4 regions of the Halomonas sp. KM072 genome follow, and region 2 is predicted to be linked to each of the others. Evidence: predicted binding sites of a transcription regulator. Region 2 holds the regulator's gene; each other region holds the start of a gene.
What was found. The regulator sigma-54, encoded in region 2, starts transcription at its own class of promoters, with help from an activator protein. The targets are predictions, from matches to a motif close to TGGCACNNNNNTTGCTNT.
Positions count from the first base shown of each region.

Region 1: a site for sigma-54 is predicted at 4,017-4,034, ahead of urtA (urea ABC transporter substrate-binding protein). Genes of this name have one in related genera too.
Region 3: a site for sigma-54 is predicted at 5,480-5,497, ahead of RVM26_RS03190 (sugar phosphorylase). Genes of this name have one in related genera too.
Region 4: a site for sigma-54 is predicted at 1,795-1,812, ahead of RVM26_RS13535 (CmpA/NrtA family ABC transporter substrate-binding protein). Genes of this name have one in related genera too.

Region 1 covers NZ_CP136132.1:3,082,182-3,089,623, forward strand. The annotation lists gene urtC (urea ABC transporter permease subunit UrtC) at 1-818, opposite strand, end outside; gene urtB (ABC transporter permease) at 825-2,435, opposite strand; gene urtA (urea ABC transporter substrate-binding protein) at 2,519-3,871, opposite strand; gene RVM26_RS14580 (tripartite tricarboxylate transporter permease) at 4,254-5,753, opposite strand; gene RVM26_RS14585 (tripartite tricarboxylate transporter TctB family protein) at 5,803-6,285, opposite strand; gene RVM26_RS14590 (tripartite tricarboxylate transporter substrate binding protein) at 6,393-7,388, opposite strand.
Region 2 covers NZ_CP136132.1:925,355-932,796, reverse strand. The annotation lists gene RVM26_RS04205 (KpsF/GutQ family sugar-phosphate isomerase) at 1-77, shown strand, start outside; gene RVM26_RS04200 (KdsC family phosphatase) at 112-654, shown strand; gene lptC (LPS export ABC transporter periplasmic protein LptC) at 655-1,239, shown strand; gene lptA (lipopolysaccharide transport periplasmic protein LptA) at 1,236-1,739, shown strand; gene lptB (LPS export ABC transporter ATP-binding protein) at 1,761-2,507, shown strand; gene RVM26_RS04180 (RNA polymerase factor sigma-54) at 2,613-4,028, shown strand; gene hpf (ribosome hibernation-promoting factor, HPF/YfiA family) at 4,126-4,434, shown strand; gene ptsN (PTS sugar transporter subunit IIA) at 4,439-4,906, shown strand; gene rapZ (RapZ family nucleotide-binding protein) at 4,976-5,908, shown strand; gene RVM26_RS04160 (HPr family phosphocarrier protein) at 5,934-6,203, shown strand; gene pmbA (metalloprotease PmbA) at 6,210-7,442, opposite strand, start outside.
Region 3 covers NZ_CP136132.1:688,578-696,019, reverse strand. The annotation lists gene RVM26_RS03225 (phosphatidylglycerophosphatase A family protein) at 1-360, opposite strand, end outside; gene thiL (thiamine-phosphate kinase) at 357-1,334, opposite strand; gene nusB (transcription antitermination factor NusB) at 1,369-1,872, opposite strand; gene ribH (6,7-dimethyl-8-ribityllumazine synthase) at 1,869-2,357, opposite strand; gene ribBA (bifunctional 3,4-dihydroxy-2-butanone-4-phosphate synthase/GTP cyclohydrolase II) at 2,362-3,528, opposite strand; gene ribD (bifunctional diaminohydroxyphosphoribosylaminopyrimidine deaminase/5-amino-6-(5-phosphoribosylamino)uracil reductase RibD) at 3,601-4,752, opposite strand; gene nrdR (transcriptional regulator NrdR) at 4,752-5,249, opposite strand; gene RVM26_RS03190 (sugar phosphorylase) at 5,531-7,294, shown strand; gene RVM26_RS03185 (TlpA family protein disulfide reductase) at 7,396-7,442, shown strand, end outside.
Region 4 covers NZ_CP136132.1:2,858,925-2,866,366, forward strand. The annotation lists gene RVM26_RS13530 (methyl-accepting chemotaxis protein) at 1-1,474, opposite strand, end outside; gene RVM26_RS13535 (CmpA/NrtA family ABC transporter substrate-binding protein) at 1,952-3,253, shown strand; gene ntrB (nitrate ABC transporter permease) at 3,277-4,128, shown strand; gene RVM26_RS13545 (ABC transporter ATP-binding protein) at 4,145-4,996, shown strand; gene RVM26_RS13550 (hypothetical protein) at 4,993-5,181, opposite strand; gene RVM26_RS13555 (amino acid ABC transporter substrate-binding protein) at 5,178-5,873, opposite strand; gene RVM26_RS13560 (amino acid ABC transporter substrate-binding protein) at 5,884-6,783, opposite strand; gene RVM26_RS13565 (diguanylate cyclase domain-containing protein) at 6,773-7,442, opposite strand, start outside.

The DNA of each region.
Region 1 (7,442 bases), 1.7 Mb from region 2:
ATGGCCGAGACCACGAACACGAAGAGCTGGAAGCGTTCGACCCGGTAGCCGATGAAACGCGTACGCGCTTCGGCATCGCGGGTGGCCACACATACCCGGCCCAGCTTACTGGTGACGATTGCCCGGCAGAGGATATAGCCCAGCGCCAGCGATACGCCGGTGGCGATAAACAGTCCCAAGCGCGTGGCATCGCTACGCAGGTTAAAGCCCAGCAGCTCGCGGAAGTCGGTCAGGCCGTTATTGCCGCCAAAACCCATCTCGTTGCGGAAGAAGGCTAGCATCAAGGCAAACGTGAGCGCCTGGGTAATAATCGAGAGATACACCCCGGTTACCCGCGAGCGGAAGGCCAAAAAGCCGAACACCAGCGCCAGCAGCCCCGGTGCCAGTAGCACCATGGCAAAGGCGAACCAGGCCATATCGAAGCCGTGCCAGTACCAAGGCAGGCTGTCCCAGTTCAGAAACACCATAAAGTCCGGCAGTACCGGGTGGCCATAGGTGCCACGGTCGCCAATCTGGCGCATCAGGTACATGCCCATGGCGTAGCCACCAATGGCGAAGAACGCCCCGTGGCCCAGGCTCAGAATGCCCAGATAGCCCCACACCAGGTCCACCGCCACGGCCAGCAGCGCATAGCTCAGGTACTTGCCGAACAGGTTCACGGTGTAGGCGTTGACATGCAGCGGATGCCCTTGCGGCACTGCCACGTGCAGCACGGTGACCAGCACCAGGGCGGCCAGCAGCACGCCGAGAAAGAGCTGGGTGGCCCGTTCGCCGAACGGGCGGAGCAGCCAGAACCGTTGAGAAGATGATGTCATCATGATGGGTTAGCCCTCTGCAGCCCGGCCCTTCTGCGGGAAGAGTCCACGCGGGCGTTTTTGAATGAACAGGATGATGAACACCAGCACGATGATCTTGGCCAGCACGGCACCCGCCCAGGGCTCCAGCACCTGGTTGATGATGCCCAGTGAAAGCCCCGCCACCAGCGTGCCCCACAGGTTACCCACGCCACCGAACACCACCACCATGAACGAGTCGATGATGTAGTTCTGGCCCAGGTTGGGGCCGACGTTGGTGAGCTGCGACAGCGCCACACCGGCCAGCCCCGCCACGCCGGAACCCAGCGCAAAGGTCATGATGTCCACCCGAGTGGCCCGAATACCCATGGCGCGTGCCATGGCGCGGTTCTGGGTCACGGCGCGCACTTCTAGACCTAAGCGGGTGCGGCGCATAATCAGCATCAGCGCGGCAAACACCACCAGCGCAAAGCCAAGCACGTACATACGGTTGAGGGTCAGCGAGAGCGCGTCATTGATGACCAGCGAGCCGCTCATCCACTCGGGCGTCACCACGGTGCGGTTGAGCGGTGAAATCACCGTGCGCACCAGTTGCTGAAGAATCAGGCTGATGCCGAACGTGGCCAGCAGCGTTTCCAGCGGACGGCCCTTGAGGAACTGGATCACGCCCCGTTCGATGGCAATGCCCACCAGGGCAGCCACCATGAAGCCCGCCGGAATGGAAAGAATCAGCGCCAGCCCCGGCTGGCCCGGCAGCAGTTGCTGCATCATCCAGGTGGTATAGGCGCCCAGCATCATCAGCTCGCCGTGGGCCATGTTGATCACGCCCATGACGCCAAAGGTGATGGCCAGGCCGATGGCCGCCAGCACCAGTACCGACCCCAGGCTCAGGCCAAAGTAGAGCGTTTCGAGGCCACGATTGAGCTTGAGGTTTTGCTCGATGCTGAGGAGCGCCTCTCTGGCCGCGTCGGCGACCACCAGGTCATCGCCATTGGCCGCGCGATTGAGCGCCACACGGGCACGCGGATGCAGGCTGCCACGCAGCGCTTCCACGCCTTCCAGCTGGCCCGCTTCGGTTTGATAAATGGCCAGTGCCTGCGCTAACCGGCGCTGCACCTGGCTATCCTCTTCTTCGGCAATCAGCGCTTCCAGAGGCTCGGCCAGCGTCTCGTCCACTTCGCCCAGCAGACGCTCGGCGGAGGTACGGCGGCGTTCCACGCTGGGGGAGTAGAGGTCGACCACGGCGATGGCGCTGCGCAGTTGGTTGCGCAGGGCGTTGTTGATGCCGATGCGGTTGAGGTCGCGGCGGGACATCTCGCCTAGCGGCTCTTCGGTCAAGGCATCGGCCACGGGCCAGTCACGCCCGGTGTTGTTCAACACCACGACGAAGCGACCCTCGCTGGTGCGCTGCAGGCGGCCATCGAGCAAGGCTTGCAGCCAATCTCGGGCGCGCTCGTCGTCGCTTTGCAAAATGGCCGTAATCGCGTCGCCTTTGGCGCGGAAGTTCTCCACGTCCAGCGCGGTCAACAGCGCGAGTGCGGCTTGGTCATCGGGAGTCGAGGAGCTGCTTTGTGCCTGCGCCGACACGGCGGTGCCGAGTAGCATCAGGCACAGTAGCCCCAAGGAAAGGAAACGCCTCATGGGGTTCTTCCTTTGGTGATCAAATGGGAGAGGTAGCGTGCTCCCCTACTGCGCCATTGCGCTGGCGCAGTAGGGGACGAAAGTTACTCGGCGAGTGCCGCTTCGGCTTCTTCTGCTGCGGTGCTGCCACCGCACGAACCGTTGGCGACGTTGAAGTTGCCGCAGCGCATCGGTGCACGCCAGTCAGCAATCAGGTCGCGAGAGCCCGGCAGGTAATCCGACCACGCATCACCGGCCACGGTGGACGGCGTTTGCCAGACGATGTCGAACTGGCCGTTGTCCTGCACTTCACCGATCAACACCGGCTTGGTGATGTGGTGGTTGGGCATCATGGCGGCATAGCCACCGGAAAGGTTAGGCACGGTCACGCCGATGATCGCATCTTTCACCGCGTCCACATCGGTGGTGCCTGCCTTGCGCACCGCTTCGGCCCACATGTTGAAGCCGATGTAGTGGGCTTCCATGGGGTCGTTGGTGACCGCTTCTTCATCGCCCGTCCAGTCGATCCAGGCGTCGATGAAGTCGTAGTTGGCGTCGGTGTCCACGCTCATGAAGTAGTTCCAGGCGGCCAAGTGGCCCACCAGCGGCCCGGTATCGATACCGGACAGCTCCTGCTCACCCACCGAGAAGGCGATGACGGGAATATCCGCGGCATCGATCCCCTGGTTGGCCAGCTCACGATAGAACGGCACGTTGGCATCGCCATTGATGGTGGAGACCACCGCCGTGGGTTTGCCCTCTTCACCAAAACGACGGATTTCAGAGACGATGTTCTGCCAGTCCGAATGGCCGAACGGGGTGTAGTTGACCATGATGTCTTCTTCGGCCACCCCGTGCTCATCCTTCAGGAAGGCTTCCAGAATCCGGTTGGTGGTACGCGGGTAGACGTAGTCGGTGCCGATCAGCGCGAAACGCTCGATCCCGACTTCGTTGATCAGGTACTCCACCGCAGGAATGGCCTGCTGATTGGGTGCCGCGCCGGTGTAGAAGACGTTCTCGGAAGACTCTTCCCCTTCGTACTGTACCGGGTAGAACAGCAGGCCGTTCAGCTCTTCGAACACCGGCAGTACCGCCTTGCGGGATACCGAGGTCCAGTTACCGAACACCACGTCTACCTCATGCTGGGCCAGCAGCTCGCGGGCGCGCTCGGCAAACAGCGGCCAGTTGGAAGCGGGGTCAACCACCACGGCTTCTAGCTGACGGCCAAGCAGGCCACCGGCTTCGTTCTGCTGCTCGATGAGCATTTCCACGGTGTCTTTCAGGGTCGATTCACTGATGGCCATGGTGCCGGAGAGCGAGTGCAGAATACCGACTTTGATGGGGTCGTCGTCTTGGGCAACCGCTTGCACGCTGGCGCCCATCACAGCGGCGGTGACCAGGGCAGTGGCGAAACGGCTAAGGGTACGTGGGTGTGTCTTGCGCTGCAGTGTGGTCACTTGAACCTCCTTGCGCCCCTTATGGTTGGGGCTCGTGTTTGGGGTATCGCGACCAAGCGTTGTCGTTATTAATGCGACGGGGGCACTTGGTGCGTCCACTCGTGGGTAGCGAGCCATGGCTCGTTATTCACACGTCGCTATTCATTCTGCAAGGGGTGCGCCAGATTAAAGCAAAGACTATTAATAAAAATAGAATCAAATACTTAGCAGTTTTCAAAAAACACTATTTTATGCCGCGCGCACAAATATGACGCAATTAGTAAGCCGTCATGCACGCTTGTTATGCACCAATAGGATGCCTTGCACCACAAGAGGGTATTGTCACCGCCAATAAAAAAGCGCCCTAGGAGACCTAGAGCGCCAAGGAGTAAAGCGTTGGCGTTTAGTTAGCCGCCGCAGCCGCCTTGCTACGCCGCTTTTTAAGCAGCGGCAGGCCCAGGGAGAGCACCGCGATGACTAGTAGCGCCAGCGAGATCGGCTTATCGATAAAGGTGGTCCAGTCGCCACCAGATATCTGCAGCGCCCGGCGCATGGACTCTTCCATAATGTTACCCAGGATCAGCGCCAGAATCAGCGGCGCCGTGGGGAAGCCAAACAGGCGCATGCCCAAGCCCAACAGGCCAAAGCCCAACAGCAGCAGCAGGTCGAAGACGCTAAAGCTCATGCCGTAAACGCCGATCATGCAGAAGATCAGAATCATCGACAGCAGCAGCGGGCGCGGCAGGTCGAGGATTTTAGCGATCAGCGGGATCAGCGGCAGGTTGAGTACCAGCAGGAAGATGTTGCCGATATACATACTGGCAATCACGCCCCAAAACACATCCGGGCGCTGCTCCAGCATCATCGGGCCAGGGGTGACGCCCATTACCAGCAGCGCGCCCAGCAGTACCGCCGTGGTGCCGGAACCCGGTACACCTAGGGTTAAAAGCGGCACGAAAGAGCCGGTACACGCGGCATTGTTGGCCGCTTCCGGCGCGGCCACGCCTTTGATGTTGCCTTGGCCAAAGGTGTCGCCATCTTTCGCTAGGCGCTTCTCCATGCTATAGCCCAGGAAAGAGCCAATGGTGGCGCCCGCCCCCGGCAATACGCCGGTAAAGAAGCCCAGTACGGAGCTGCGGCTGATGGGGCCAGCAATCTTCTTCACTTCGCCACGGCTCAGCTTCAGCGAGCCGATGGCATTGCGCGGAGCTTCCTTGCCACCGCCCCCACGCAGCAGCATGTAGAACACTTCCGCCAGGGCGAAGATACCCAGCGCCACCACCAGAAAGTCGATACCGTCGAGCAGTTGAATCGAGTTGAAGGTAAAGCGCTCGGTACCGGTTTGCATGTCGATCCCCACAATCGAGATCATCACACCCACTACCGCCGCAATCAGGCCTTTTACCAAGGATTTATCCGACAGTGACACCACCGCCGTCAAGCCCAGCACCATCAGTGCAAAGTACTCAGCAGGGCCAAAGCTTACCGCCACTTTGGAGAGCAGCGGTGCCACCAGCATCAAAAAGATCACCGATACCGTACCGCCGATAAACGAGGCATACGCCGCAATGGCCAGTGCCTTACCCGCCATGCCCTGCTTGGCCATCGGGTAGCCGTCAAAGGAGGTTGCCACCGTGCCCGCCACGCCGGGGGCGTTGAGCAGAATGGATGAGGTCGAGCCGCCGAAAATAGCGCCGTAATAGACCCCTGCCATCAGAATCAAACCGGAGGAGGGCTCCATGGCAAAGGTAATCGGAATCATCAGCGCCAGCGCGCTGATCGGCCCTAGGCCTGGCAGCATACCGATAATGGTACCGGCAAACACACCGGCGAAAACGTAAGCGATATTGATTGGCTCAAGCGCGATGCCAAAGCCATACATCAGATTGTTCAAGGCATCCATGGGAGTGTCTCGCGTTAAAACCCGCTAAGCGTGCGTCAGCACGCCCTGCTTAGAACGGCAGTACGCCGGTGGGTAGGTAAACATCCATTACCCGTGTCATGGTCAGGTAAAGGGCCAGCACCACACCCAGCGATGCCGCCAGGTTGACGCCGTGGCGGCGATAGCCGTAGTAGGCGGTTAAACCAACGCTTAAGAGCGTGGAAGCCAAGACAAAGCCCAGCGGCACCAGCAAAAACGCATAGGCGGCGATGGCTAACGAGGTCACGATGACACGCGCCCAGGGGGTGAACAGCAGCGGGCCGTTGGTAGCCTCATGGTCGATCTCATCGGCCCCGGCAATAGCGCTCGGCTTTTCAAAAAATAGCAGCGCCGCCAGCAGCAGCAGAGACACGCCCAATACTTTGGGGAACAGGTCGGAATCCACCGGACGCGGTAAGGGGAACGTCGGGATTTGCCAAGCCATGGCTAAATAAGCAGCCGCCACCAGCGCCAGTACAAGCGCTAGCCACTGGTTGATATTCAATCGGGTCATTGGGATTTCTCCGAAGGAGCCAGCGCGGATGCGCTGGCCCTCGCGGTAACAGACAGAAGATCCCAGCGGCGTGGCGCCACCGGGGAATCTCTAACAGGTGCTGGCGCTTACTGGCGCAGCAGGCCCAGATCGGTCAGCACGCTGCTGAACTGCTCTTGCTGATCGTCCAGGAAGGCACCAAACGTTTCGCTATCCTGGTAGGCATCGATCCAGCCCAGCTGGTCGCTGGCTTCGCGCCATGCGTCGGTTTCGAGCATTTCAGCGAATAGCGTTTCGTAGTACTCCACCGCTTCTTCCGGCATTTCCGGCGCGCCCATCACGCCACGCCAGATATCGAAGGTGTAGTCGTAGCCCTGCTCTTGGTAGGTGGGCACGTCGGCCAAACCGCCGCCCAGACGCTCTTCAGAAGAGACACCCAGCGCGCGCAGCTGGCTGCCTTCGCCAAGCTGGCCCACCGCTTCACCAGCACCACCGATCACCGCTTCAATGTGGCCGCCCATCAGGTTGGTCATGGCATCGCCACCGCCGGAGAACGGGATATAGTTCACTGCCGAGGGCTCCATTCCCGCCGCCGAGGCCAAGCCCGCCATCGAGATGTGGTCCATGGAGCCAGGCGCACTGCCGCCGCCTACGCTCAGGCCGGGGTTGGCTTTGAGTGCTTCGAACAGGTCATCAAGGGTTTGGTATTCGGAATCCGCCGCGACCAGAATAATCGAGTAGTCGGTGTTGATACGCGCAATCGGCGTAAAATCGGTGTGGTCGTAGCGGGAAGCGCCTGCCAGCGGCACCAGAATCATCGGCGGGCTGGTGGCAAACAGTTTGTGGGGGTTGCCGCTATCGCGGGCGACCTGGGCCCACGCCACGGCACCGCCGCCGCCAGGTACGTTGATGGCCGCGAAGCTTTCGTCTGCCAGAGACTCCTGCTGAATCACGCGGGACATGGTGCGTACCAGCGTATCCCAACCGCCGCCGGGGTTGGCGGGGGCGATGAATTCGATGGACTTGCTCGGCGTCCACTCCTGCGCTTGGGCAGCGGTCGTCATGGCCAGGGCCGCCATCGGCAGGGCCAGCACGGCGATGCGCTTCAAGGAAAGCGTAGTCATTGGCGTTCTCCACGTTTTTGTTCAGGCGTTATTGTTCAAACGGTGTTTTGGTGG
Region 2 (7,442 bases):
TGGCCGTGGTCGATGAACAGCAGCGCCCGATTGGCGCTCTGCATATGCATGACCTGCTGGCAAGCGGCGTTATCTGACCCATGATCCAATGATGGATGATACGGAGACTCTATGGCCCTACCTGACGCACTTTTAGATCGTATACGCCGTGTAAAACTGCTGGCCCTGGACGTGGACGGCGTGCTGACCGACGGACGCCTGTACTTCCAGGCCGATGGCATCGAAATCAAGGCCTTTCACACCCAGGATGGCCACGGGCTGAAGCTGCTGAAACGGGTCGGCATTCACGTCGCGCTGATTACCGGCCGTGACTCTCCCATGGTCAGCCAGCGTGCCGCAGCGCTGGGCATCAGCCATGTCTACCAAGGCTGTGAAGACAAGCTCGCCACCCTGCGCGGGCTATGCCAACGGTTAGACATTACCCTGGAACAGGTTGCGTTCTGTGGCGACGACCTCCCGGACCTCGCGCCGATCAAGCGCTCCGGCGTCGGCATCACTGTGCCCAACGCCCCCGACTACATGCACACCCACGCCGACTGGATTACCGATCGCCTGGGCGGGCATGGCGCCGTGCGCGAAATCTGTGACACGCTGCTCACCAGCCAGGGGCACTGGGACGCCGTACTCGACACTTATCTGCACGGTTCCGTCTGAATGGGCATCAGGGTGAGAAAACGCATCTGGCTGTCGGGCCTGGTCATCACCCTGGGTGGGCTGTTGGTGTGGCTGGATCCACGCGCCCCTCAACAGCGCGAAGTAGACCCCGAGGCCCAGGCCCAAGAGCCCGGACACGTGCTGGAAAATGCCGAAATCACCCTGTTCGGTGAAGACGGTACGCTTCAGCAATCCTTGGTGGCACCGCGTCTGGTACATACCCCGCAGGCGGCCATGACCCACGTCACGTCACCACGCGCCACCCTGTTCGACAGCGAGCAGCGTGAATGGCTGGCCATTGCCGACACCGGCACCTTGAACATGGACTCCCAGGCGCTGACCCTGGCCGGATCCGCGCGCCTGCTGGCGCCGGACGAAGGCTGGCAGCTGGATACCGACCTGCTGCACTATGATGGACTGGAGCGTCATGCCTGGAGCGACACCCCTGTGATACTGCAGCAGCCACCTCAACGCATCGAAGCCTCACGCATGGATGTCTGGCTGGACGACAGCCGTGTCAGTTTGATCGATAACGTGCGCGGCGTGCATCCGCCCGCCCCCCAATCTTCTCAGGAGTCGCCATGAACGCCCTGCTTCGTACGGCACTGTTCGCCCTTGCCGTTCCCATGGTGGTAGGCGTGCTGCCTGCCGCCGCTCAACAACAGGCCCCCGTTGAAGTGGAAGCCGACCGCCTGGACCTGGACCAACGTGCGGGCACGGCGGTCTATACCGGCAACGTCGACATTCGCCAAGGTGAAATGCAGCTGCGCGGAGAGCGTGTCGAAATTCATCGCAACGAGGCGGGCGAGCTCTCCCGGGCCGTCGCCACGGGCGAGCGTGCCTACCTGCGCAACCAGCTGGAAGACCAGACGACGCCCATGGAAGGCTGGGCGCGGCGCATCGTCTACCATGTGTCCGAGCGGCGTGTAGAGCTGATCGACCAGGCCGAACTGACCCAGCAAGGGGATCGCTTCCAGGGTGGACGGCTCGAATACTTCATCGACCGCGGAGTGGTCCAAGCACGCTCCGATGTCAGCGGCAGCGCACCGCAACGCATCCGCATGACTTTACAGCCCGAGCAATAGAGAGAGCCCCTCGTGACAGCCATCAGCTCCGACACTGCAGCGGTCAAGACGCTCCATGCACAGCATCTGGCCAAGAGTTACAAGCGCCGCCGCGTGGTCAAGGATATCAACCTGGAAATTGCCCAAGGCAGTGTCGTTGGCCTGCTAGGCCCCAACGGCGCTGGCAAGACCACCTCGTTCTACATGATCGTCGGCCTGGTGAAGGCCGATGCTGGCAAAGTGGGCATCGACGATCTCGACCTGACCCGGGCGCCGATGCATGAACGTGCCCTGGCAGGCATCGGCTACCTGCCTCAGGAAGCATCGATCTTTCGCAAACTGTCGGTGGCCGACAATATCATGGCCATTCTGGAAACGCGTCGTGAGCTCGACCGCAGCAGCCGAGAAGCCAAGCTCGAATCGCTGCTGGAAGATTTTCACATCACCCATATTCGCGACAACCTGGGCATGAGCCTCTCGGGCGGCGAGCGGCGGCGGGTGGAAATCGCTCGCTCGCTGGCCACCGAACCTGCCTTCATTCTGCTGGATGAACCATTTGCCGGCGTCGACCCCATTTCCGTGGGCGATATCAAATCGATCATACGCGCCCTCAAGAAGCGTCATATTGGCGTCCTCATCACCGACCACAACGTGCGTGAAACCCTGGATATCTGCGATATTGCCTACATAGTTGGCGACGGACACATCATCGCCAGTGGAAACCCCCAGGAAATCCTCAATAACCAGAAGGTACGTGACGTCTATCTGGGCGCCGACTTCCGGCTTTAAACAATGGCCCACGAAGACATTTTATTTAGTGGCATGCTTATTGCACTTGCACCAAACGCAGACTCGCTCTAGGGTGGAGCTTTCTGATTAACGAGTGGTTCTCAGATGGTCATGAAAGCTTCTCTTCAACTGCGCATCGGCACACAGCTGACCATGACACCTCAGCTGCAGCAGGCCATTGCGCTGCTTCAGCTATCGACGCTGGACCTTCGTCAAGAAATTCAGCAGGCGCTGGATGCCAACCCCATGCTCGAGCAGGAAGATGAGTTTGGCGAACAGGCCGTCAGCGAGCCTCAGGAAGCCGAGTGGGCAGACAGCATCCCCAGCGAGCTTTCCGTAGACAGCGACTGGTCCGATACGTACCAGGACATGGGGAGCATGGGCGGCAGCAGCGAAGGCCCGGACTTCGAGCGTCAGGCGGCGGGGCAGAGCCTGCACGGTCACCTGCTTTGGCAATTGGCCATGACCGACTTCTCCTCCCGTGAACATGCCATCGCCGAAAGCCTCATCGATGCGCTGGATGCCAACGGCTACCTGACCCAGCCTCTCAACGACATTCGCGAGGGGCTCAAGGCACAAGGCCACGACGGCCTGAGCCAGCGCGAGGTCGAAAACACCCTGCTGCGCCTTCAGCAGTTCGAACCCACCGGAGTATTTGCCCGAGACCTGCGGGAGTGCCTGATGCTGCAGCTGGCCTCGCTGCCCGAAGACACCCCGCTGCTGATGCCTGCCAAACGCCTGGTACGCCAGTTTCTCGAAGCCCTTGGCAAGGACGACATGCGCTTGCTGAAGCGACGCCTGAGCCTCGACGACGAGCAGTTGGACGATGTCATCCGTTTAATTCGCAGCCTTGACCCCAGGCCTGGAAGCGCCTACGGCATCACCGACGACAGCTATGTCACGCCAGATCTGGTGGTACGCCACGATCACGAGGGCTGGCACCTGGAACTCAACCCGGAAGCGCTGCCTCGACTGCGTATTCAGCCCGACTACGCCAGTCTGATCAAACGCGCCGACAAGAGCCAGGACAACCAGTTTCTGAAAGAGCATCTCCAGGAGGCTCGCTGGCTGATCAAAAGCCTTTCGAGCCGCAATGACACCCTGCTGCGCGTGGGGCGCGAGATCATTGCTCGGCAGATCGGCTTTCTGGAGCATGGCGAAGAAGCCATGAAACCGCTGATTCTGGCCGATATCGCCGAAGCGGTGGAGATGCATGAGTCGACCATCTCGCGGGTCACTACCCAGAAATACATTCATACCCCGCGCGGGGTGTTCGAGCTCAAGTACTTCTTCTCCAGCCAAGTCAGCGGCCAGGAAGGTGGCGACAGCCATTCCAGCACGGCCATTCGAGCACGCATCAAGAAACTGATTCAGGACGAGCCTCCGGGCAAGCCACTCTCCGACAGCCGTCTGGTCACCCTGCTGGAAGCGGGCGGCATCACCGTGGCCCGCCGCACCGTGGCCAAGTACCGTGAGTCGATGGGTATACCTTCGTCGAGTGAGCGCCGTCGTTTACGCTAGTTAAACGCTCTCGCCCAACAAACTCTCGACGAGGGCTTTGCAATGGCCCAAAAAGGGTTACAATCGAAGTACAGTCCGATGGATAAGGAGCACGTCAATGCAAGTAAACATCACTGGTCATCACGTTGAACTGACTGACGCCTTGCGTGACTACGTAAACGAAAAGCTGGAACGCGTTGAACGTCACTACGACAACATCACGACCGTCCAGGTCACCTTATCTGTTGAAAAGGAGCGCCAGCAAGCCGCCTGCACCCTGCACGCAGCAGGAGCCGACCTTCATGCCGAAGCGCTGGACAACGACATGTACGCAGCCATTGACGCCCTGGCGGACAAAATCGACCGTCAGCTCGTAAAACACAAGGAAAAAGCACAAGCCCGCGCCCAAGGCGCTGGCGTGCGTTAACCCGATGATGTTGGAAACCATTCTCCCCCCGGAGCGCGTGCTGTACGACGTGCCCGGGGGCAGCAAAAAAAGGGTGCTGGAGTTTTTCAGCACCTTTATCGCTCAAAACACGCCCAGCCTGGATAGCCAGGAAGTCTTCAGTCGATTGATTGGCCGTGAACGGCTGGGCAGTACCGGCATCGGCAATGGCGTGGCCATTCCCCACGCACGCAGTCCTCACTGCAGCACGCCGATTGCTGGGTTTCTCAAGCTGGCCGAACCCGTCGACTTCGATGCCATCGATGGTGACCCCGTCGATCTGGTGTTCGTGCTGCTGGTACCCGAAGAAGCCGATGATACGCATTTGGCGCTATTGGGTCAGGTCGCCACGATCATGAACGACGCAGCCACACGCCAGCAATTGCGCAATGTCAGCAGCCAGCGTGAACTGCTGACGCTGTTGACCGACAAGATTCGCGAGCAGGCTGCCTAGCGCAGCCTTTGCCGGGCAGCAAGGCCGACGGTAACCCTCTATTCCTTCTCAAGCCAAGAGAGATGCGCTATGCAGCTGGTGATCATTAGCGGCCGTTCAGGGTCCGGTAAGTCCATCGCCCTACAGGCGCTGGAAGATCTTGGCTATTACGCCATCGACAACCTGCCTGCCATGCTGCTGGGCTCGCTGGTCGATGAACTGCGTCAACAGGGCGGACGTACTCATTTGGCCGTCAGCATCGATGCGCGCAACTTGCCTACTGCACTGGAACAGTTGCCTGCTCTGCTGGAAGAACTACGCCAGCGTCAGATCCGTTTTCAGGTCATCTACCTGACCACGGACGCTCGCATTCTGCTGGAGCGCTACTCGGCCACCCGTCGGCGCCACCCGCTGACGCGGGATAGCGACATGACCCTGGAAGAGGCCATCAACAAAGAAGAAGAAACCCTGCTCGAGATTCGGGACCTGGCTGACCTGCTGATCGACACGTCGCGTCTTTCGGTACACGACCTACGCCGCCGCATCACCGATCAGGTTGCTCATCAGCGGCGTGACCAGTTGACCCTGACGTTCGAATCTTTCGGCTACAAACGGGGCGTACCCATGGATGCCGATATCGTGTTCGACGTGCGCTGCCTGCCCAACCCCTACTGGGACCCCAGCTTGCGGCAGTTCACCGGACGCGACGCCAATATCAAGGCCTTCTTGAGAGGCTACCCCATCGTCGATGACATGCGTGACGATATTCATGCCTGGCTGGAGAAATGGCTACCTGCTTACCAAAGCAGTCAGCGCAGCTATATGACCGTGGCCATTGGCTGTACCGGCGGACAGCATCGCTCTGTCTACATGGTCGAGCAACTGGCGCAATCGCTGGTCAAGCGCACTGGCGCTATTCAGCTCAGACACCGGGAATTGGGCTTGCAGTACACGCTGAGCGAATTACCCGCTACCGTCGATGCCGCTTCTTCCACCCCTCCCAGCGACACGACGTCGCCCTGATATCACTCGGCAAAAAGGAACCAGAGTGCCTGAAAGAACCTTAACGCTGACCAACCAACGCGGCCTTCATGCCCGCGCCGCCACCAAACTGGTCAAGTGCGGCCAGCAGTTTTCAGCCCGCATTCACGTGTACAAACAGCAGCAAAAGGCCGATGCGGCCAACATCATGTCGCTGCTGATGCTGGCGGCCCCCTGCGGCACGTCACTCACCATTACCGCAGAAGGTGAAGACGCCGACCAGGCCCTCGATGCCATCCAGGCCCTGTTCGACGCCCGCTTCGACGAGGATCAGTAACCCTCGTCAGCTGCCCGCCACCGTCATGGCGTCCACCAGCCAGCTGCCGGTATGAATGCTGCCACGCGTATCGGTATCATCGCCAATCCCCATCAGGCCAGCGAACATGGTGTTGAGATTGCTGGCAATGGTGAACTCTTCGATGGGGTACTGTACCTCGCCATTCTCCACCCAGAAACCGGCCGCACCGCGAGAGTAGTCACCCGTCACAGCATTGACCCCCTGCCCCATCAGCTCGGTGACCCAAATACCCCGCCCCATCTGCTGCAACAGCTCGTGACGCGGTGTCAGCGGGGCCAACAGACGCAGGTTACGCGCTCCGCCAGCGTTCCCCGTCGACTGCATACCCAGGCGACGCGCGCTGTAGGCAGACAGCATGTAGCTGGCGATCCTGCCCTGCTCGATGAAACGGTTATCTCGGGTCTGCACACCCTCGGCGTCGAAGGGCGAGCTGGCCGTGGCGCCGACTTCCATGGGGCGCTCCTCCAGCCCCATCCACTCCGGGAAAAGCGGGCTGCCCAGGCGATCACACAAGAACGATGCTTCACGATATAACGCCCCGCCCGCCAACGCGCCCATCAGGTGGCCTACCAGGCCTGCGGCCAGGGTTGGGTCGAACAGCACGGGAAACGTACCGGTGGGCGGCTTGCGCGCACCCAGCCGCCGCAGGGTGCGTGCGGCCGCTTCGCGCCCGACGTCCTCCGGGTCACGCAGCTGTACGGGATTGCGCGCCGACGTGTAGTCATAGTCGCGCTGCATACCCTTGTCATCCTGGGCGATCAGCATGCAGGACAGCGAATGGCTGCTGCCCTTTTGGGTACCTAGAAAGCCATGGCTATTGGCGTAGACCCGCACGCCCTCGCCACTGGACAACGAGGCACCTTCGGACTGGTGAATACCGTCCACGCTGCGCCCCGCCTGTTCACAGCGCAGCGCCAGCTCGATGGCCTGCTCGGTCGAGAGCGCCCACGGGTGGTGCACCTTGAGATCCGGCAACCGGGTCGCCATCAGCGCAGCGTCTGCCAATCCGGCAGCAGGGTCTTCGCCGGTATAGCGCGCAATTGCCAGGGCCTTTTCCACCGTGGCGCGCAGCGAGGCGCTGCTGGCATCCGTGGAAGAGGCGCTCCCCTTGCGCTGGCCAACGTAGACCGTAATGGCGATTCCCTGGTCACGGGAAAGCTCGACGGTCTCGACCTCGCCGAGTCGTACGCTGACGCCCACCCCCTGGTCGACACTGGC
Region 3 (7,442 bases), 240 kb from region 2:
CCAGGGCTTGAACACATCGAAAATACGAAAGACGATGAACCCCCAGATGGCAGCTTCCCAGGAAAAGGGCACGGCGGCCATGGTGATCCAGTAACCGACGAACTCGTCCCAGACGATGCCGGAGTGGTCGTGCACCCCCAGGTCATGGGAGGTTTTATCGCATAGCCAGACACCGACGATGAAGGCCACGAACACGATACTGAGATACCAGACCAGCGGCAGGTCCGCCATCATCCAATAGAAGGGAATCGCCGCCAGCGTGCCGAAGGTGCCAGGCGCCCAGGGCACGGTGCCACTCCCCAGGCCAAAGGCGAAGAAGTGAGTGGGGCGTCGCCAGACGCTGGCCGGTGCACGGTTCATTGGACACCCCCACGAAAGTGCTGCCAGCCAGACTCGGCCAACGGCGCCACGCCGGTGATGCCAGGCGTATCGGTGCACTGGCCAATCACGCTGAGCGCGATCCCCTGCTCTGCCAGCCGTTGCCTGGCCAGGGAAACATGCGACGGGGGGAGCGTGACCAGCAGCTCGTAGTCGTCGCCTCCGGAAAGCGCTGCCCGCTGGGCTTCTTGCGCGCCCAGACAGGCTTCCAGCCCTTCCGCCAGCGGCAGTTGCTCTGCTTCCAGCGCAGCCCCCACCTGGGAAGCCTCACAAAGATGCGTGAGATCCGCCAGCAGGCCATCGGAGATATCCAGCGCCGCGCTGGCCAGGCCACGCAAGGCAACACCTGCCGCCAGGCGAGGCTGGGGCAACAGATAGCGCTGGAGCAACGGGTGCTGCATGTCTCTTTCACCCTGTTGCCACAGCGCTAGCCCGCCCGCACCACCGCCCAAAGCGCCCGTGACGGCAATCACATCGCCGGCACGAGCCCCGGAGCGGGTCAATGCTTCACCGGAGGGCACTTCTCCCATCACCGTCACGGCAATGCTCAGCGCTCCTGCGGTGACATCGCCCCCCGCCAGCGTGGTCTCATGCCGACGGCACAGGTCATGGAAGCCATCGGCATAGCCCGTTAGCCATGCCTCGGCAGCCGCACTGCCGGGGAACGCACGCTGGTCGAGGGTCAGCGCCATCAAGCACCAGCGGGAGCGTGCCCCCATGGCCGCCAGGTCGCTGAGCGCCACGGCCAGGGCGCGATGGCCGACCGCATGGGCAGGCGCATCATGGGGAAAGTGCACGTCTACCACGGAGGTATCCACACTGACCACGAGCTGCTGCCCCGATTGGGGCAGCAGTAAGGTGGCGTCATCGCCGCATCCCAGGGCAACGCCATCCGTCGCTTTCGCCTCCTGCGGCGACATGAAGAAACGTCGAATCAAATCAAATTCGGCAAGCACAAAGGCCCCTTAAACGCTTGATCAGGTCGCCCGCTTACAAGCGGCGGGCGCTGACTTCGGCACTTCGCAAGCGGTTGGCCAGCTTGTCGAGAATGCCATTCACGTACTTATGGCCGTCGGTGGCGCCAAACGATTTTGCCAGCTCAACGCCTTCGTTAATGACCACGCGGTAAGGCACTTCCATGCGGCGCGAGAGCTCGTAAGCGCCCAGGCGCAGAATGGCCAGTTCTACCGCGTCCAGGTCTTCCAGACGACGATCCAGCAGCGGTGCAATGTCACGATCCAGCTCGGCTTTGAAGCGCACCGTGTTATGCAGCAGCTCATGAAACAGCGCTTTGTCGGCGATTTCCATGACCTTGACCCAGTTCTCGTGGTCTTCCAGGTCGTCGTCCGCCTTCTGGCTACGAAACTCGGCTTCGATGGTCGAGATCGATTTGCCGGTCATGTGCCATTGATATAACCCTTGTACCGCCAACTCCCTTGCGGCGTGGCGTCCCTGCTGTGCCGCAGAGGACTTGCGCTCACGTCGCTCGCTCATTGGTCATCTCCTGCGGGCAGTGCGCGCAGCAGCGATACCATTTCCATGGCGGCCATGGCGGCTTCGGTGCCTTTATTGCCTGCTTTGGTGCCCGCTCGTTCGATGGCCTGTTCGATGGATTCCACGGTCAGCACGCCGTTGGCAACCGGCGTGTCGAACTCCAGCTGCAGGTGATTGATGGCCGTGTTGCAGCCACCCGCCACGTATTCGAAGTGCGGCGTGCCGCCACGAATGACCGCGCCCAGCGCGATGACGGCATCCGGCTTCATGACGCGGAGCACGCGCTTGACTGCCAACGGCAGTTCCCAGGCTCCCGGCACGTGCACGATATGGATTTGCTCGGCATCGACGCCGTGGCGGGTCAGGCTGTCCACTGCGCCTTCTACCAGGCTATCGACCACATGGTGGTTGAAACGCCCCACCACGATGACATAACGGCCATCTACGTCGACAAAAGTGCCTTCAACTTGCGAAAGGGATTGCATCGATTTATTCCTGCTGAGTAGTTGGCTCATACGCCGTGTCGTTGGGCCCCAGGCGCTCGACCACTTCAAGATCGAACCCGGAAAGCGCCGAGAATTTCCACGGGGAGCTGAGTAGCCGCATCTTGCCGACGCCCAGATGGCGCAGAATTTGCGAACCCGTACCAATGGTTAAATAGTTGCCGGCTCCGTCCGAGTCATTGGTACGCGGTTGGCGTACCCGATCCAGGAAGATGTCCAGCTGGTCTTTGAGATCCTGATGCGGACGTCCGTCATCGATCAGGACGAACACACCGGCGGGCGCTTCGGCGATTTCACGCAGGGCGCGGTGGGAATCCCAGCGGCACTGTTCGCCTTTCATCAGCCCCAGCACGTCGCGCAGCGTATCGGCCAAGTGTACACGAACCGTGGTGGGCTGCTCGGCGGTGGGCTGGCCTTTCACCAGCGCCAGGTGGTGAGCGCCCTGAATGCGGTCACGGAACACATGAAGCGTCAGCTCGCCATGCACCGTGGACACACGGCTGGTCTCGATGGCATCGACGGTCTGTTCGTTGACGATCCGGTAGTGGATCAAATCGGCAATGGTGCCGATCTTGATGCCATGGGCCTTGGCGAAGGCTTCCAGCTCGGGACGACGCGCCATGCTGCCATCGTCGTTCATGATTTCACAGATCACACCGCTGGGGTCGAGCCCTGCCAGCGCCGCCAGGTCGCAGGCCGCTTCGGTGTGCCCTGCCCGGCGCAGTACGCCACCCGGCTCGGCCATCAGCGGAAAGATATGACCCGGCTGCACGATATCCGTGGGCTTGGCATTGGGTGCGGCGGCGGCCTGCACCGTACGCGCACGGTCCGCGGCAGAGATGCCGGTGGTCACGCCTTCGGTCGCCTCGATGGACAGCGTGAACTTGGTGCCAAAACCGGACCCGTTGTCACGCACCATGAGCGGCAGGTTGAGCTGCTCGCAGCGTTCCCGGGTCATGGGCATGCAGATCAGACCGCAGGCGTAACGCGCCATGAAGTTGATATGCTCTGGCTTGACCAGTTCGGCCGCCATGATGATATCGCCTTCGTTTTCGCGATCCTCATCGTCCATGAGGATCACCATTTTGCCCTGGCGAATGTCTTCTACCAGCTCGGCGATAGGGGACAGGCCCTCAGAAGCGGAGTGCGCCATGGAATCTCCAAAAAAAGTGGTCGCATGGGATGCGATTTCGGGCGTCAGGGTACCTTGCTATGGCCGCTTGCGCTAGTCGATCACCGGGGTCGCGATAATCTGCCAGTCCTGGCCTACCTGGCGGGACTCCTTGATCACCAGGCGCTTTTGATCCGCCATTCGGGTGATCCCTGGCAGCTCGAACAGCGGGCGGGCGTCGCCTCCCAGCAGCGTGGGGGCGACGAACAGCTGCAACTCATCGACCAGCTGCGCATCCAGCAGCGCCCCGGCCAGCGTCGCACCGGTCTCTACCAACAGCTCGTTTACCTGCTCATTATCGGCTAACCAGCGCAGCATGTCAGCAAGCTCGACACGCCCGTCGGCGGCGCTGGGCAGGACCTGGATCTCGGCACCGGCCGCTTCCAGCCGCTGACGCTTGTCGGGGCTGTGCTGGTCGGTGGTGATGATCAGCGTGCGCCCCGGCTCGCGCAGGCAGGCCGCCGCCAGCGGCAGCCGCAACCGAGAATCCAGAATGACCCGCAGCGGTTGGCGCAGCACGATCTCATCGGCCTGGGGCAGCGCCAGCTGTTCGGCACGCACCGTCAGCCGCGCATCGTCCATGATCATGGACTCCACGCCACTGAGAATCGCGCTGGAGCGTGCTCGCAGGCGCTGCACCTGGGTGCGCGCCTGCGGGCCGGTGATCCACTGAGACTCTCCCGATCCCATGGCCGTTCGACCATCGAGGCTCATCGCCATTTTCAAGCGCACGAACGGTCGCCGTGACTGCATGCGCGACACGAACCCAGGATTGAGCGCCCGAGCATCCTGTTCCAGCAGGCCTACCTGGACCTCGATACCGGCAGCCTTCAAGTGGGCAATCCCCCGCCCACTCACTTGCGGATTGGGGTCTTCCATGGCCACCACCACGCGCCCGACACCGGCATTGGCCAGCGCCACGGCACAGGGGCCGGTACGCCCGGTATGGGAACAGGGCTCCAGCGTCACATAGGCCGTGCCCCCCCGGGCCTGCTCCCCAGCGGCTGCCAACGCATGCACTTCGGCATGAGGCTCACCGGCGCGCAGGTGGTAGCCTTCCCCCACCACCTGGCCCTCGGCCGAACGATCATAGCGAACGATGACGCACCCCACGCGCGGGTTGGGGTCCGTGGTATAGAGGCCCTGGCGAGCCAACTGCAAGGCGCGCGCCATGAACCCGTGGTCGGCAATCGAGAACAGGCTCATCACTTGACCTCGGAAGAGGCGGCACCGGAGGAAGCATCGTCACCCGGCTCTTGAGCCAACCGGTCGATTTCAGCCCGAAACTCTTCCAGATCCTGGAATTTGCGGTACACCGATGCAAAGCGAATGTACGCCACCTGATCCAGGCTACGCAGCGCCTTCATCACCGCCTCGCCCACTTCACGGGCATTCACCTCTCGATCGCCTCGTGCCCGCAAGGTCTGACGGATACGCTCCACGGCCGCCTCGATGGCTTCGGCACTTACTGGCCGTTTTTCCAGCGCCCGCAACATGCCTGCCCGCAGCTTGGCTTCATTGAAGGTCTCCCGGGAGCCATCCGACTTCACCACCCTGGGCATGATCAGCTCTGCCGTTTCGTACGTCGTGAAGCGCTCGTGGCAGCTTGCACACTGGCGGCGACGACGCACCTGATCACCTTCTGCCACCAGGCGTGAGTCCGTCACTCGTGTATCGTTTGCACCACAAAAAGGACAATGCATGGCAGTCAACCTATTGTCGGTACGCACCTGCAAGTGCGCTCAGCGTGTCAGCCCATGGATACCCGCCAGGCCAGCGGGCCTCCAGGTATCCACTGTTTTGTAAGCTATTTTAAGATCCATCCCAGGATCGTTGGGTAAACCGTCCCATTACCGCTTGTCATGCCTGCAAAAGCGGCAGAGGCATGACTTGTACGTCATTTCGCACACTATTCACCTATATTGTAACGATTTGGCACACAAGCTGCAGCGTTTGTCGAAGGTTGATTGAAAGGGAGGCATCCATGACGGTATTTGAGCTCAGGCTACAGCGTTACTTGACCCACCTGTACGGCGAGCGCGCAGGAGAGGTACAGCGACGCCTCGAACAGCACTTGGCCCACTTCCGGCCGCTACTCCCCTCCGCCCCCTCCACAGGCACGCCCAGCGACGGCGCACCAACATGGAGCGAAAAGGATCAGTGGGTCATCAGCTATGGTGACGCCATCGTGGCAGACGGCACGCCCCCACTGGGCGTACTGAACCACTTTCTGCAGCGCCACCTGGGGGAGACGATCAGCGGGGTGCACGTGCTGCCCTTTTTCCCCTGGAGCAGCGACGACGGTTTTTCGGTCATCCATTACCGGGAGGTCAACCCCGAACTGGGGGACTGGTCGCATATTCGTGACCTGGCCAGCCACTATGACGTGATGGGCGATCTGGTGCTCAACCATGTTTCCCGCGAATCGCTGTGGTTCGTGGATTATCTGACCGGCAGCCTGCCGGGGCGGGATTACTTTATCGAGGTGGACCCAGATACTGATGTTTCCCAGGTCACGCGGCCACGCAGCAGTCCGCTGCTCGTGCCTGTTTCCACCCGCCGGGGCACCCGCCACCTGTGGGCCACGTTTTCGGAAGACCAGATCGACCTGAATTTCGAGAATCCGGATGTCCTGCTGGAATTCGTCGGCATCCTGCTGTTTTACCTGCAGCAGGGAGTGCGAATCATCCGCCTCGATGCCGTGGCATTCCTATGGAAGCGGCTGGGCACGGCCTGTATTCACCTGCCCGAAACCCATACTGTGGTACGCCTGCTACGCGCCATCGTCGATGAGATCGCTCCCGGCACCTTGATCATCACCGAAACCAACGTGCCCCATGCCGAAAACATCAGCTATTTCGGCCTCGAACGCCTGGCGGAAGGCCCGCCGGACGAAGCGCACATGGTGTACCAGTTCGCGCTGCCCCCGCTGCTGCTGCACACCCTCACCCGTGGGGAGGCCAGCACGCTGCAAAGCTGGCTAGCCAGCCTGCCGGTGCTGCCTGAACACTGCACTTACCTCAACTTTACCGCCAGCCACGACGGCATCGGGGTGCGCCCGCTGGAGGGCCTGCTGCCGGATCACGAACGCGACGCCCTGCTGGAGCTGATGCATCGTTTCGGTGGTTTCGTCAGCATGCGCAGCAACCCGGACGGCAGCGACACACCCTACGAAATCAACATTACCTGGTTCGAGGCCATGCGCGGCACCCGGCGCGGCCCCGACCCTTGGCAAATTGCGCGCTTCCTGTGCAGTCAGGCCATCATGCTCAGCCTGCAAGGCATTCCTGCGCTTTACCTGCACACCTTGACCGGCACGCTCAACGATGTCGAAGGTGTCGAGCGCAGCGGTCGGCTGCGCTCCATCAACCGGCGTCGCTGGCCGCTGGACGAACTGGAGCTGCTGCTGGAAAGCCCCTCCACCCCCACCCACGATGTCTTCCATGCCCTGCGTCGGCTGCTGGACCTTCGCCGCCAGGAGCCCTGCTTTCATCCCAACGTTCCCCAGCAGGTCATCAGCACGCCCGCGGAGCTGCTGGCCATCGAGCGCGGCCCGCTGGCCAATGGCCGACGCTTGCTGGCCCTGTTCAACGTCACCGACCGCCGCGTCGCCCTCGACCAGGGCGGCGAGGCATTGACTCAGCGGCTGCAGCAGCACGCCTGGCAGCCGCTGGATACCTCGTCTTCGCTTCACCCGCCGGCACCCCTGCCTCCCTATGCCGTGCTCTGGCTGGTGGCTAACGCCTGACCCCTTGCGACATAACGTCTCAGGACAGGACAAGATAATCCTTTAATAATCCTGTCCTGCGACACTGTCCATCCAATTCTACGGTGGATACGTGAGCGTTTATGTTGCAACAAAGCCTGGCCATTGGCCCCATGGGGTTCAGCCTGCA
Region 4 (7,442 bases), 1.9 Mb from region 2:
CCAGCGCTGCGTTCTGCTGGATGACCTCATCCATCTGAGCGACGGCCTGATTGACCTGCTCGATGCCCGCGCTCTGCTCCTGGGAGGCTGCCGATATTTCGTCCATGATATCGGTGACTCGGCGTACCGACCCGACGACTTCCCGCATGGTGGCACCGGCTTTTTCTACCAGTTGAGAGCCTTCATTGACCTGCGCCGTGGAAGCATCGATCAATCGCTTGATCTCCTTGGCCGCCTCGGCACTGCGGCTGGCCAGGTTGCGTACTTCGCTGGCGACGACCGCGAAACCGCGCCCCTGCTCGCCTGCCCGGGCAGCCTCGACCGAGGCATTGAGCGCCAGGATATTGGTCTGGAAGGCAATCGAGTCGATCACGTTGATGATATCGGCCACCTGCTGGGAGCTCGAAGAAATCCCGTGCATGGTCGAGATGACCTGATCGACCACGTCGCCGCCCTCTACCGCCTTACCCGAAGCATCATTGGCCAGCGTGCTGGCCTGACGTGCGTTATCGGCGTTCTGCTTCACGGTTTGGGTCAACTGCTCCATGCTGGCGGCGGTTTCCTGCAAGGAGGCCGCCTGCTGCTCGGTGCGGGACGATAAATCCGCGTTGCCCCCGGCAATTTCTCGTGCGCCGATGTAGATCGAGCCACTGCTGTCGCGCACGGTCGCTACCGTGGCCGCCAGACCATTCTGCATGCGCTGCATGGCGCTGAACAGCTTGCCAATTTCATTGCTGCCGCGCAGGTCCACGCGAGTTGACAGATTATTTTCGGCAATGCGCTCGAAATGCACCACGGCCTCGTCCAGCGGCTTGACGATAGACCTCACCATGGCCATACGCACCAGCACGATGGTCAAAAGCGCAACGATGATCACGGCGATATCGATGTAAGCGAACATTTGCACGTCGCGTTCATAGTTGGCCAGCAATTGATCACCGTAATCCTCGAGGAAGTCATTGAACGCCATGCTCGATGAGATTAACTCCTGGTTAAGAGAACTAAGGGTTTGCCGTATACTCATCAACTGTACGTCATTACCAGAGGTGACCGCAGCAGCGAGCGGCACAAGCCCTTGCTGCATGACCGCATGAAAGTCGGTAATGACGGCATCGGCCAATTCGCCATTGATGTCACGGGGGGACGAAGCCTCGAACTCGGCAAAGTAGCGCTGGGCTGATTGCAAGAAGCCGTCGGCCTCCGCCAGATAGGACTGAGCTTGCTGACGCTGCCCATCCTTAGCCGCTACGACAGCGTTCATGTAAGCCAACTGAGAAAACCCCACCGAACGTTGAACACGTGCAAGCGGCAACATCTGATCCATCGAAATGGTATCCAGTACTACTAGCGAGCGCGCGCCCCTTTCGCCTGATAAATGAGCGATAAAAGCAACTACCATGATCAATACACCAAAGATGGCCAGTACAACGGTCAGACCTGTTTTTACCGAGATGTTTGCCAATAGCTTGTTCATGTTACCCCCTCGCTGACCAACCAACGTTTGCCAGCCCAGTCGAGAAATCCCTTTCCTTGAATGTGATGCCCGCTACCGAGCCTCAATGCGTTAATCACATTCTGTTGGGAAGTTACCATCTTGACAATAGGGTTCACATTGTTTGACGTTATTGATAACTTGCTAACAATCCTGCTTCTTTTTCGTGCAACTTCGCCAAAACTGCACCATTTCTACGCTGCACCGCATCATCCCTGCCTCCTTCGAGAACAAGACGTCTCTTCGACTCTTATGACTAACCTTTTGAAAAGCTGATATTTCGCAAAAACGACTAAGCCATTTGGCATGTTAGCTGCACAAGACAAGGGGATAGCAAACTGGGCCAACGTGGGCCCGGCGATAAAAAAAGATGATCAACAGACAACGGCGTCTGCAACAGCTCCTCAACGGGGCTGATTGCAGGCGCCGTTTTTGTCTCCAAAGGGCAGGAACCGTGTCATGCGCAAAAAAATCACTTCGTCCCACTCACCGGAACGTCGCCACTTTCTCAAAAGCTCCGCCACCGTAGTGGGGGGTACCGCACTGCTCAGCAGTCTGCCGGTTAGCTGGGCGTTTGCCAATGGCAAACCGGAAACCACAGCTGCAAAGCTTGGCTTTATAGCGCTCACGGATGCCGCGCCACTGTTTGTCGCCGATGAAAAGGGATTTTTTGCCAAGCACGGCATGACCGATGTGGAAGTTCTCAAGCAGTCTTCCTGGGGGACCATGCGCGACAATCTGGTACTGGGTTCTCAGCGCAATGGTATCGATGGCGTACATATTCTCACGCCAATGGTCTATCAAATGACCTTAGGCTCCATCACCAATAATATACCTACACCAATGACCATTCTGGCCAGGCTCAACATCGATGGTCAGGGAATCTCGATAAGTAACGAATACCGAGACCTGGCTATCGGCACAGACGCTGCTCCACTCAAAGAGGCACTGGCAGCCAAACGGGATAGAGGCGAAGATGTCCGGGCGGCAATGACCTTTCCTGGCGGCACCCACGATCTGTGGCTTCGCTACTGGATGGCTGCTGGCGGTATTGACCCCAATCGCGATATCTCAACCATCGTCGTGCCACCACCGCAGATGGTCGCCAATATGCGGGTCGGCAGCATGGACGCCTGCTGCGTTGGTGCCCCCTGGAATGGCCAGTTGGTCAACCAAGAGGTGGGCTATATCGCTGTTACCACCGGCGAATTATGGCCCGACCACCCGGAAAAGGTCTTGAGCCTGCGTACCGACTATGTGGATGCCAATCCCAATGCCACCAAGGCGCTGCTGATGGCGGTTATGGAGGCGCAAATCTACTGTGACCAGCCCGAGAACAGGGAAGAAGTGGCACAGATCTGCTCACGCAGGCGCTGGATCAATGCTCCCGTCGACGACATCATCGAACATATGCGCGGTAACATCGACTACGGCACCGGCCGCGTGGTCGAGAATAGTCCTCACATAATGCGCTTCTGGAACGATCACGCCTCCTATCCGTTCAAGAGCCATGACTTGTGGTTTCTGACCGAGAACATCCGCTGGGGCTACATGCCTCAAAACCTCGACACCCAGACATTGATCAATCAGGTCAACCGCGAAGACCTGTGGCGAGAAGCCGCTCACGCCCTCGGCGTGGCCTCGGCAGACATTCCGGACTCCACCTCTCGCGGCGTCGAAACGCTGTTCGACGGCAAGGTCTTCGATCCGGAAAACCCGCAAGCCTACCTCGATAGCCTGGAGATCAAGGCGCTGGCCTGAGCCAGGCAGCCTGGGAGAACCTCATGACGACTTCATCAAGAGCGAATACGCTGTCTACCCCCATGCCAGGCGTGCACCCTGTGCTGCTACGCCTGCGCGATACCCTGGTCAAGAACGTGCTGCCGCCGGTGGTCGTGCTGGCCATTCTGATCGGCCTGTGGGAAGCGCTGTGCTCCCATCCTGGCGCGGCGCTGCCGCCGCCCTCGCAGGTGCTCAACGATACCTGGGAGCTGATCATTCATCCCTTCTACGACTACGGCGGCAACGACAAGGGCATGGGCTGGCAGATTCTGGCCAGCCTGGAACGCGTGGCCTATGGCTACCTGCTGGCGGTGGTGGTAGGCATCAGCCTGGGCGTGCTGGTGGGCCAATCGACCTGGGCCCTGCGTGGCCTCGACCCCGTGTTTCAGGTGCTGCGCACCGTGCCTCCGCTGGCCTGGCTGCCGATTTCACTGGCCGGGTTTCAGGACAGCACTCCTTCGGCCATTTTCGTGATTTTCATCACCGCCATCTGGCCCATCATCATCAACACCTCGGTGGGGGTACGTAATATCCCCGAGGATTACCGTAACGTGGCCCGCGTGATTCGCCTCAACGGCATGGAGTATTTCACCCGCATCATGCTGCCCGCCGCCGCACCCTATATCTTTTCGGGCCTGCGCATTGGGGTAGGGCTTTCCTGGCTGGCCATCGTGGCCGCCGAGATGCTGATTGGCGGCGTGGGCATCGGCTTTTTCATCTGGGACGCCTGGAATGCCTCCATGCTCAGCGACATCGTGCTGGCACTCATCTATGTGGGCATCGTGGGCTTCATTCTTGACCGCATCGTGGCCTTCATCGGCCAGTGCGTGACTCGTGGCACCACCCAAAGCTAACCCAGGAGATTGGATCATGGCTTCACACTATTTAAGCGTCGAGCAGGTGGACATGACCTTTGCCACCAAAGGTGCCACTACCAACGTGCTCAAGGAGATCGACCTGGGCGTCGCCAAGGGTGAGTACATCTCGATCATTGGCCATTCGGGCTGCGGCAAGTCGACCCTGCTCAACATCATCGCCGGGCTCACCTCCTCGACCTCTGGCGCGGTCATTCTGGATGGCAAGGAGGTCAATGCGCCAGGCCCCGACCGCAGCGTGGTCTTCCAAAACCACTCGTTACTGCCCTGGCTCACGGTGTACGAGAACGTGGCGCTGGCGGTAAACAAGACCTTTGTCCGCCGCAAGACCAAGGCCGAACGCCACGCCTGGATTCTCAAGAACCTGGACATGGTCGGTATGTCCCATGCCCTCGACAAACGCCCGTCGGAGATTTCCGGCGGCATGAAGCAGCGGGTAGGGATCGCCCGCGCTCTGGCCATGGAGCCCAAGGTACTGCTGCTGGATGAGCCGTTTGGCGCCCTGGATGCGCTGACACGCGCCCACCTGCAAGAAGAGGTGATGCGCATTCAGGACGAGCTGGGGAATACCGTCATCATGATCACCCACGATGTGGATGAGGCCGTGCTGCTGTCTGATCGTATCGTGATGCTGACCAACGGCCCCTCGGCGCGCATTGGCGAAATTCTCGACATCGACCTGCCGCGCCCCCGCAACCGTATCGCGCTGGCCGACGACCCCCGCTACAACCGCTACCGCCAGGAAGTGCTGCGCTTCCTGTACGAAAAGCAGCGCAAGGTAGAGCACCTGGCCGAACGACGCGAGAAAGCCCCCAGTACTGCCACGGCTAAAAAAGCCCGCGCCTAGTCCTGTAAAACAGCCTGAGGGGTGATCTGAGGGAAGGCCTGGGGATTGGCAAAGTGGTTTTTCAGCGTTTCGCTCAGCGGCACGTTCAGGGTAAGTTCCTTGCCGGGCAACGGCTGCAGGAACCACCGCTCGTAAAGCGCCAGCATCTCATCGCTTTGATAGATCTGGCGCAGCGCCTGGTTCACCTGCTCGACAAAAGCGTCATCGCCTCTTCCGACAGGCGATAGGCCGCGGGGTTGCCGGTTTCTGCCATCATCGTGCTCAGCAGAATGTCATCCATGGCAAACGCCGCCACCCGCTCCTGGGTGACCAGGTCAAAAGCCTCCTGAAGCGTTTCCATCGGCACTACCGACAGGTTCAAACGCTGCTCGCGGTTGGCCAGATTGATCTGCCCCACGTTCACCGTTCCCCGCGCCACACTGACGCTGCGCCCCGCCAGATCCTGCAACGTGGCAAACCCATGTTTGGCCAGCGCAACATAGCGCACGGAGACGAAAAAGTGGCTCAGCGAAAAATCCGCACTACGGCGGCGCTCTGCCGTATTCGTACTGGCATTGCATTCGATATCGATCACACCGCTATTCAATAATTGAACCCGGTTACCCGGGGTACGGAAGACGTATTCGATCTCCAGGTGGGGAAGTGCCAGTTGCTGCTGTAAATGCTCCGCCACCCGCTGACACAGCTCGATGGAATACCCCACCACGCGGCCCTGATCATCCGCATAGGAAAAAGGCGCCGTATCGCCATAGCCAACTCGCAGCGTGCCGGTTTCCCTGAGGCGTTCCAAGGTGTCGATCTCGGCAGCGAACGCCAACGCACTGGCGCCCAAGGAGGCCATCAACCCCACCCACCAGCGCCTGTATCTTCGTGACATGACTCACTCCTTACTCAGCGAATGCTTCCGGGTGTGCCAGAACGGCCTCCAGCTGAGGGCTCATGGGTAGCCCCACCACCTGCTGGTCGGGCGGAATGGGAGACAAGAACCACTTCTCATAAAGCGCCAGCATGTCGCCACTCTGATAGAGCGCACGCAACGCTTCATTGACCCAGGCTAAAAATTCGGGGTCGTCACGGCGCAACATCAGGCCATACGGCTCGGGGTCACTCAGCGCTTCCGACGAGATATGAAAGCGCTCGGGAGAGGCATCGGACGCCACCAGGCCCGCCAGCAAGATATCGTCCATCACGAACGCAGACGCCTGCTCGGCAGCTACCATGGTGAACGCTTCGTCGTGGGAGCGACTCAGCATGACCGAGATATTGAGGCCTTGCTCCCGGTTCATGGCATTGAGCTGCTCGATATTGAGCGTCCCTGTGGTCGATACGACGCTGCGCCCTGTCAGGTCTTCGATGCGATCCAGCGCATTCTTCGCCAGCGACACATAGCGAGTAGTACTGAAGTAATGGGGATAGGAAAATGCTGCCTGCCGACGCCGCTCTGCGGTATTGGTCGTCACACCACACTCAAGGTCGATATCGCCCTTGCTCAGCAGGATGAAGCGGTTGGCGGGCGTCACCGGCACGAAGGTGACTGCCAGCGCAGGCCCACCCAGCCGAGCGCTGATGCTGTCGACCACTGCTTGGCAAATATCGATGGAGTAGCCGATGGGCCGCCCTTCCACCACGTAGGAGAACGGCTCCTCGTGTTCTCGGTGCCCAATCAGAATGGTGTGATCCTGCTGAATGCGCGCAAGCGTCGAGCCTGTCTGGGCGCTGGCCGTGCCCATGGCCAGCAGCAGCAAGCCCATCAACGCGATATACCGCCCGATCACGCTACACGTCATGGCTGGCTCCCATGGTCATGCCGCTACTGAACACCTGATAACGCCCTCGACCCATGGCCTTGGCGGCGTAAAGCGCCACATCGGCACTGCGCAACAGCGTATGGCTGCTTTCGCCATCCCGTGGGGCCAGGGCAATCCCAATGCTGACACCAATCTGGACGCGCTCTCCCTGCAGGTCAAAGGGTTCGCGCAGCGCAGCGACCAGCCGCCCTGCCCGCACACTGGCTTCGTCCAGCGCATGGTGGTGAACAGGCTGGAGAATCGCGAACTCATCGCCTCCCAGGCGCGCCACCAGCTCACGCTCGGCCAACAGCCGCTGTACCCGTCGGCTGGCCTGGACCAGCAGTTCATCCCCGGCGGCATGCCCTAACGTATCGTTGACGGCCTTGAAGCGATCCAGGTCAAAAATCATCACATTGAAGCGCTCGCCTCCCGACAGCTGCGCGACGGCGACCTGCAAGGCCTCGTTGAACTGAACACGGTTAGGCAGCTTGGTCAGCGCATCGTGGTGCGCCAGGTGCTGGAACTTGAGCGCCTCCTCCTTGACCTCAAGCAGCAGCTCGCGCTCGACGACTTTTTTGCGTAACGCTTCAATGGCCTGGGCCATACAGCCAATCTCATCCTGGCGCTGTGTGTAGGGCGTTGCCTGCTCGGTTCGG